2 regions of the Brevundimonas sp. LPMIX5 genome follow, and region 1 is predicted to be linked to the other one. Evidence: riboswitches for the same ligand, from Rfam matches in the RefSeq annotation. Region 1 holds a riboswitch; the other holds the start of a gene.
What was found. A riboswitch is a leader RNA that binds a small molecule or an ion and turns the genes downstream of it on or off. The one in region 1 is predicted to bind cobalamin.

Region 1 (4,432 bases):
CCCTATTGTCCTGGCCGCGACGTCTAAGGCGTCGCGGCCGCCACGCCCTGAAAGAATCGCCATGACCGCTCGCGTACAAACCTGGGGAGACGCCGCCGCCATCGGCCTGTCCTGCCTGTGCATGATCCACTGCCTGGCCCTGCCGCTCGCTGCAGGAATGCTGCCGATGCTGGGTTTGTTCGTCGAGGCGCCCTGGGTGCATTGGGCCTTCGCCGCGACGGCGGCTCCCATCGCAGCCTGGAGCCTGACGCGACCGGACGCCAGCGGACGCCGCGCCTGGCCGCTGATCAGTCTGGGAGCCCTCGGCGTCGCCATGCTGTTCCTAGCGGCCGCCGAGTGGCCATCCCACGAAATGGAGACGCCGATCACTGTCGTCGGCGGCCTGATGCTCAGCGCAGCTCATGTGATGAACTGGCGACGCAGACCGCATGTCCGCTAAGCCTGCCGGCGCCCGCCTTCAGGCGACGGGCGCGTCGAGCATTCACGGCGCTAGGCCGACAGTTCTTTCCGGATGATCTCGGCCCCGGCGCTCAGGGCTTCCAGTTTGCCTTGGGCCACACGGCGAGACAGGGGCGCCATGCCGCAATTGGTGGCGGGATAGAGTTTATCGGCGTCCACGAACTGAAGCGCCTTACGCAAGGTGTCAGCGACCTCCTCCGGCGTCTCGATCGTGTCGGTCGCCACGTCGATGGCCCCGACCATCACCTTCTTGCCCCGGATCAGTTCGATCAGATCCATCGGCACGCGCGCGTTCTGGGCCTCAAGCGAAATGATGTCGATGCTGGACGTCCGCAGCTTGGGGAAGGCCTCCTCATACTGCCGCCATTCGGAACCAAGCGTCTTCTTCCACTCGGTATTTGCCTTGATGCCATAGCCGTAGCAGATGTGGACGGCGGTCTCGCAACGAAGCCCCTCGGCCGCCTTCTCCAGCGTCGCCACGCCCCAGTCGTTGACCTCGTCGAAGAAGACGTTGAAGGCCGGCTCGTCGAACTGCACGATGTCGACGCCCGCCGCCTCCAGCTCTCTGGCCTCGTCATTGAGGATTTTTGCGAATTCCCAGGCCAGTTTTTCGCGGCTGCCATAGTGGTCGTCATAGAGGGTGTCGATCATCGTCATCGGCCCCGGCAGGGCCCATTTGATCGGCTGGTCGGTTAACCCGCGAAGGTATCTGGCGTCCTCGACGAAGACCGACTTCGGTCGGCTGACGGCGCCCGCGACCACCGGCACGCTGGCGTCATAGCGATTGCGGATACGCATGGTCTTGCGGTTCGCGAAGTCTACGCCGTCCAGGTGTTCAATGAAGGTCGTGACGAAATGCTGGCGGGTCTGTTCGCCGTCGCTGACGATGTCGATGCCGGCCCGGCGCTGATCGCCCAGCGACAGCCGCAGCGCGTCCCGCTTGGCTTCGATCAGGTCCTCCCCTTCCAGTTTCCAGGGCGACCAGAGGGTTTCAGGTTCGGCCAGCCAGACAGGTTTGGGCAGACTGCCGGCGGTCGAGGTGGGCAACAGGGTTTTCATGATGGATGACTTTGGAATGCTGGGCTGGATCAAACGGCGAAGCTGGCGGACCATTGGTCGAGGACGTCGCGGTACGGCTTGATGAAGCGTTCTTCGACGAACCTGCCCTGTTCGACGGCCAGCCGGCTGCGCTCGTCACGGTCGTAGACGATGCGGGTCAGGGAATAGTCCTGATATTTCAGGCTGGGCTGGTAGTGTTCGGTCGCCGGCGAGTTGGCGTTGTAGATCTCGGGGCGATAGATCTTCTGGAAGGTCTCCATGGTGCTGATCGTGCTGACCAGTTCCAGGTCGGTGTAGTCCGCCGTCAGGTCGCCCACGTGATAGAAGGCGAACGGCGCCACGCTGCCCTTGGGCATGAAGTAGCGGACCTTCATCCCCATCTTCGCGAAATACTGGTCAGTCGGCGAGAACTCGTCATTCTCATATTCGAAGCCGAGCACGGGATGCTCATTCCCGTTCCGATGATAGGTCTTGTTGCTCGACACGCTCAGGCAGATGACCGGCGGCTTTCGGAAATTTTCCCTATAGGCGCTTGACGTCAGGAAGTACCTGAACAGCTTTCCATGCAGATCGCCGAACCCTTCCGGGGCCCCGGCGCCAGGGTGGCTCTTCATATGCTCCGGCAGAACCACGCTGAAGTCGTAGTCGCGGACGTAGGAGGAGAAGTTGTTCCCCACGATCCCGTCGATCCGCTCGCCGGTCTGCTGATCGACAATCGTCGTCTGAAGAATTTCGATCAGCGGGAAACTGTCCGCCCCCTCACCCGGGGCGACGCTCATCTCGACGGAGATGATCTGGAGTTCAACCGCGTAGCGATCGCCCTTCGGATTGTCCGTGTGCGCCAGCGAGTTGAACCGGTTGTCGATCATCCTCAGCGTGTTGCGCAGATTCTCCTGACGGCTTTCCCCTCGCGCCAGGTTCGCGAAGTTGGTGGTGATGCGCGTGTTTTCGGCAGGAACATAGTCCTCGTCGAGCGGGGTCCGCTTGATGCTGAAGGTGAATTCGCTGCTGAGCATGGTCTCTGCCGTTATGCTGTGACGGGACAGCGGACAGGGACGCGCGACCGCCCGCGCGGAATCGTCCCGTCGCGGCGCTCATGCGGCCTGACCGACACCCCGTCGGAGGACGTTATCTGTCGCGGCAGGTCTCCTGGCTCACGGGTCATCGCCTCCGGTCCGGCCTTCCCGAAGGCGAACCTCCAGTGACGCGAAATGGACCTTCGACTCGCCGCTCACAGTTGCGGGGGCAGCGCCGGCATCGACCGCAGTCTCACCGGCTTCCCTCTTAGCTCCGCACAGTCCGAAGACTGCGCGCAGAACCACGACGACGCGAAAATGCCACGGCCGTCGCCAAAGTCAATAACGATATAAGGATATCTTTATATCGTTATTGATACCTGTTTCAGGTCGCCGCCGCCGTCGGATAGGGCGTAGAGACGCTGCGATCCATGTCGATCTGCAGAGCGCGACCGATGAAGGGGAAGGCGCGCTGCGGGCATGTCGGGCGCTCGCAGATCTTGCACCCGGCGCCGATGGGGGTGGCGGCGGCCTGATCGGACAGGTTCAACCCCTGCGAATAGACCAGCCGCTCTGCGTGACGGATGTCGCAGCCCAGTCCAATCGCGAACGTCTTGCCCGGCGCGCCGTACACTGGCCCCGGACTGCCTACGGTGCGGGCGATCCACAGATAGGTGCGGCCGTCCGGCATCTGAGCCATCTGGGTCAGCACCCGCCCCGGCTGGACGAAGGCCTCATAGACGTTCCATAGCGGGCACGAGCCGCCGACGCGCGAGAAGTGAAAATCCGTGGCCGACTGGCGCTTGGAGATGTTCCCGGCGCGGTCGACGCGGATGAAGAAGAAGGGCACGCCAAGGGCGCCGGGTCTCTGCAAGGTCGACAGGCGGTGGCAGACCGTCTCGAACCCGACGCCGAAATGCCGCCCCAGCCGGTCGATGTCATAGCCGTAGACCTCGGCCTGCCGCAGGAAGTCGCCATAGGGCAGGAGCAGCGCCCCGGCGAAGTACTGAGCCAGGCCGATGCGCAACAGGTCGCGGGTTTCGCGCTCTTCCAGCACAGCGGCGTCGATCAGGCTTTCGATCAGGTCGCCCGCTTCCAGGAAGGCCAGTTGCAGCGCCATCTGAAAGGCCTGCTGACCCTGCTTGATAAAGGCCGAGACATACAGCGTCCGGCTCGGCCCGTCGTAGCGGCGCTGGGCCTCGTCCGTCTCGTCGAAGACGACGCGGACGCCGTGCTTCTCGGCCAGCCATGCGATCAGTCCGGGCCGCACCTGGCGCGGCGACAGCCCCGCCGCCGCATAAAGACGCTCAGCCGCCTCATCCAGTTCGGCGACGTGATTGCGGCGCGAATAGAAGAAGTCGCGCACCTGCTCGAACGGCATCCGCGCGGGGGCCTCTCCCGCCACGTCTTCACCCAGCCTCAAAGCCATGGCCTCGGCGCGTTCAGCACTCTGACGCGTCTTGCGGTGCAGGGCGACGAGGGCGCGCCCCACGGCGGGCATGTTGAGCGCCAGTTCTCTTAGCTCGACGGTCGAGATCGGCTCATCGCCGCCGTCCGCCAGCGCGTCGCGCACATCCGAGATCAGCCGCCCCTCTTCATCCTCCGAAAAGAACTGCACGTCGACGCCGAAGACGGCGTTCAGCTTCAGCAGCAGGGGCACCGTCAGGGGGCGCTGGTTCTGCTCGATCTGGCTCAGATAGGAGTTGGAGATATCCAACGCCCGCGCGACCGCCGTCTGGGTCAGGCCGCGCTCCTCGCGCAGCCGACGCAGCCGTACCCCCATGAAGGTCTTGCTCATGTATTTTGCAACTTTTACAGATCGAGCTGGCGATATTGACAATATTTGCGCGATAAATCGCGAATAATCAGCACTTTATGTGAATATTGCAAATATCCTG
Region 2 (4,432 bases), 400 kb from region 1:
GGATGGCCTTGTACTTGTCGAACGCCTCGACCCAGTCAGCGTGGTTCATCGGCGGCAGGGCGCCCATGATGGGCTTCCATTCCGTGATCGACAGACCCGATCCGGTCAGGCGCGTCGCCCCCCCGACCACGATCATGGCGAACACCAAGGTCGCGCAGAAAAACAGCCACAGCGCCACAGCGCGGCTGCGATCCAAATCCCCAATACGCTTCATTCGACGCCTGCCGTTCGCCCCGATATGCTGGCCGCCTCTTCACAGGCGGCGGAACCGAGGGATATGCCCCTCCCGCGTGGCAAGATCGAGTCGCTTTCTTCGCCAAAGCGTCGCACAGCAGTCAGGGAGCGCCGGTCGGTGCAATATATCGAGATCGCCATCGCCATCATCGGCGCCGTGGCCCTGGCGTGGATCGCCGACCTTCTAACGGGACGCCGAGGCATCGGGGCCGTCATCCTGGTCGCCCTGGTCAGCGCGGCGTGCGGCGCCTTTCTGGCCATTCGCGTCTTTGCGGTCGCCGCACTGACGGACTGGGAATGGCTGTTGTGGTCGCTGGTGACCACGGTCATCGGCCTGGCGGCCTTCTTCCTGTTCAGGAACAAGCGCTGATGGCGCCCCGCGCACGCCGGTTCGTCGCCACCGTGGCGGTGGTGTTCTTCCTGATCTTCTGGATCTGGGGGGCCGTGACTGTGCACGACCTGCTGCCCAAGGCCTGGTGGATCGATCTGATCTTCTTCACCGTGGCTGGGATCGGCTGGGGCGTGCCGCTTATTCCCCTGCTGCGCTGGGCCGAACGGGAATAGAGGTTCGGCCGGACCGCCCCGATGTCAGGGCGGCCCGGCCTTCTTATCAGAAGCGGACGCGCACGCCGCCGAAGACGCCGCGACCGGCCGTGCCGTAGCCCAGCACGGTCTGATATTCCTCGTCGAAGGCGTTCTCGATCCGGCCATAAACTTCCAGATTGTCGTCGATCGGATAGGAAGCCCGCAGGTCGACCAGAGTGAAGGCGTCGACCTTCACCGCGTTCTCCAGGTCATTGAACGACTCGCCGACGTAGCGAACGGACAGGCCCGTCTTCAGGCCAAAAGCCCAGTCGTAGTCCGCCGCCAGATTGCCCATGTGCTCAGGGCGGCGACGCAGGCGCTTGCCTTCGTTTTCGCCGACGGCGTTCTTGGCGTCCGTCCAGGTGTAGTTGGCGTTCAGGTGCAGGCGCTCGGTCACGTCGAAGCGGCCGATCAGCTCGACGCCCTTGGCCTCGGCCTTCTGGATGTTCTGATAGTAGCCGCCGTAGGGCTGGCTGCAGATCGGGTGAAGGTCCCCAGGCAGGCAGTTGGCGTAGTCGATCTCATTGTCGCTATCGCGCTGGAAGTAGGTCGCCGAGACGACAGCGCGGTCGAACAGTCGCTGTTCGACGCCGATCTCCCAGCTGTCGACCTCTTCCGGCTGCAGATCCAGGTTGCCGTATTCGCTGTAGAGCTCGTACAGGCCCGGCGCGCGGAAGCCCTGTCCCCAGCTGGCGCGCAGCACGGTCGCGCCGTCGTTCAGCGACCAGGCCGCCGCAACCTGCCCCAGCAGATTGTCGCCATACTGAGCGTGATCGTCATAACGCAGCCCGCCGGTCAGGGTCAGGCCGTCCAGCACGGTCCACTGAACCTGACCATAAACGCTGTTCAGCTCAGCCTCGCCGCGCCCGTAGTCGGCGTTGGGATTCCAGTCGCCCAGCGAGCGGGACTTCATTTCCGACTTTTCGTGCTCGACGCCGAAGGTCGCGTTCAGCGTCTCGGTGACGGCGAAGGCGCCCTGATATTCCCAGCGCCGGTTCTGACCTTCGGCGTCGAAGGTCAGGGTCTGGATTTTATTGTCGGGGTTGAAGTTGCGGCGATCCGTATCGGTGTGGGCATAGCCGATGCGGTTGCGGAAACGGCCATCCAACAGGTCGAAGTTCAGACCGGCGTAGGCGACCAGTTCCTGGGTCTTGCCGTAATCGCGGCTGTCGCCGTTCCAGGCGTCCAGATCCGCGCGTCCGCTGGACCATACCGAGCGCAGATCCACAGAGACGGCGTCGGTGATCTTCAGATTCAACCGACCTGACAGGCCGGTGTTGTCATAGCCGTCGTCCTCGGTCCCCGTGGCGTAGGCCGAATAGCCGTCGGTCGAATAACGGCTGGCCGCCAGGCGCCAGCTCAGGCGCTCATTGGCGCCGCCGACGCCGCCGCGGAAATAGGTCGTTCCGCGCGCGCCGGCCTCGGCGTCCAGGCTGCCCTGGAAGGCTTCCGTCGGCTCGGTCGTGACGATGTTCACCACGCCGCCGATGGCCTGGCTGCCCCACAGGGTCGACTGGGCGCCGCGCAGGACCTCGATACGCGCGGCGTCGCCAACCAGCAGGTTGCCGAAGTCGAAGCCGCCCTGGGTCGAGGACGGATCGTTCAGCTTGACCCCGTCGATCAGCACGACGGTGTGATGGCCTTCGGCGCCGCGAATACGCAGGCTGGTCACGGTGCCCGGCCCGCCGTTGCGGCTGTAATTGACGCTGGGCGTCTGCGCCAGAAGCTCGGCCACGGCCGTCGTCTGGCGCGCTTCGATGGCGGCCCGCGTCAGGACGGTGACGGAAGCTCCGACCCGCTCGATCGGCTGAGCTGAACGGTTGGCGGTGACGACCACGTCCTCGACGGCGGTCGCGCCGGCGCGGCCCGCCACGTCAGGGGCGGCCGCCTGTTGATCAGCGCCTTCCGCTGCATAGGAAGGGGCGGCGGCCAGAAGGCTGGCGGCGGCCAGGGCGGCGAATGCGGTCCGGTTCAATCCGGTTCTCCATATGACGACGCCGCGCCCGACCGACCGCGCTCTGACGAGCAAAGGCGGCCGCTGACGCGGCTGGTTTCAAGACTGTCGTCACACGAGTTGCCTCGACCGCCCGGCACATCCCGACCGCGCGGAGAACGACGGCGACAGGCAGGTCTCCTGGCTCGCGGATCAAGGCCGGTGCGCGTCGCCTTCCCAGTGGTCGATCAGGTCGAAACCCTTCGAGCCGCCAGTGGCGTTTGACGCGCGGGCTAGCCGCTTACAGTTGCGGGAACAGCCGGAGTTTCACACTCCATTCCCTTTTAACCCCCCGTTCGGAGGGACCTGACGCGGTCGCCGCAGTAAGGCCGCTTGCCGCTGAGGTCAACCTGGCCGCCATTGCGGCAAAGCAGAGCGAAGAGGCGGCGCCCAGGAAAAAGGGGCGCGGAGATGATCTCTCCACGCCCCTGATCCTTGTTGAACTGAACCGACGTCAGACGGCGGCGGTTTGCGCCTGTCCGTCCGGACTGTCCGCTTCGGGAATGTCGTCCAGTTCGCCTTCCCACTTGGCGACCACGGCGGCGGCGACGGAGTTGCCGACGACGTTGGTGGCCGAGCGCCCCATGTCCAGCAGGTGATCGACGCCCAGCACGATGGCGATCCACGCCTCGGGCAGGCCGAAGTAGGTCAGGGTGGCCATGATCACCACCAGCGAAGCGCGTGGAATGCCGGCAATGCCCTTTGACGTCACCATCAGCAGCAGCAGCATGAAGATCTGCTGCGACACGCTCAGATGCACGCCGTGGGCCTGCATGATGAACATGGTGCCGAAGGTGCAGTAGAGCATCGACCCGTCCAGATTGAACGAATAACCCAGCGGCAGGACGAAGCTGACGATGCGACGGCGCACGCCCACCTTGGGCAGGGCCTCAAGGATACGGGGATAGGCCGCTTCCGAACTGGCGGTCGAGAAGGCCAGCAGGGTCGGGGTGCGGATGGCCCGGAACAGCGGGACGACCCGCTTGCCCAGCACCACGGCGCCCGCCACGAACAGCAGGCCCCACAGCGTCGCCATTGACCCGTAGAAGCCCAGCACGAACTTGGCGTAGGTGCCCAGCATCTCCAGCCCCTGCGTGGCGATGGTCGAAGCCAGGGCGGCGAAGATAGCGAAGGGCGCCAGCTTCATCACGAACTCGGTCACCTTCAGCATGATGCTGGCGGCCTGTTCGACCAAGTGCAGCACCGCCGGCGCCTTGTCGTCCAGGGCCGCGACCGCCGTGCCGACGAAGACCGAGAAGACCACGATCTGCAGGATCTCGTTCCTGGCCATGGCGTCGAAGATCGAGGTCGGCACCAGGTGGGCGATGAAGCCGTGCAGCGAGAAGGCGTCGGTCGAGGCCGCCGGGGCCGTCGCCGCCACCGCTTCCGGCAGGTGCATGTTCGCGCCCGGCTGCAGCAGTTGGACCATCACCAGACCCAGCACCAGCGAGACGATCGAAGCGCCGATGAACCAGGTCATGGTCTTCACGCCGATCCGCCCCACCGAGGCGGCGTCCTCCATATGGGCGATGCCCGCCACCAGGGTCGTGAACACCAACGGCGCGATGATCATCTTGATCAGCCGCAGGAAGACATCCGTCACCACGTTGAGATTAGAGG

Region 2: another riboswitch for cobalamin. It lies ahead of D1604_RS02870 (TonB-dependent receptor plug domain-containing protein); the one in region 1 lies ahead of D1604_RS04870 (DUF1852 domain-containing protein).

The regions. Positions count from the first base shown of each region.
Region 1 is NZ_QWTZ01000002.1:781,691-786,122, forward strand. Features, by position in the region: gene D1604_RS04860 (MerC domain-containing protein) at 62-439, shown strand; gene D1604_RS04865 (methionine synthase) at 490-1,518, opposite strand; gene D1604_RS04870 (DUF1852 domain-containing protein) at 1,548-2,534, opposite strand; cobalamin riboswitch at 2,641-2,856, opposite strand; gene D1604_RS04875 (short-chain fatty acyl-CoA regulator family protein) at 2,920-4,332, opposite strand.
Region 2 is NZ_QWTZ01000002.1:378,600-383,031, forward strand. Features, by position in the region: gene D1604_RS02855 (COX15/CtaA family protein) at 1-214, opposite strand, end outside; gene D1604_RS02860 (hypothetical protein) at 353-604, shown strand; gene D1604_RS02865 (DUF2842 domain-containing protein) at 604-798, shown strand; gene D1604_RS02870 (TonB-dependent receptor plug domain-containing protein) at 845-2,794, opposite strand; cobalamin riboswitch at 2,927-3,137, opposite strand; gene D1604_RS02875 (dicarboxylate/amino acid:cation symporter) at 3,267-4,432, opposite strand, start outside.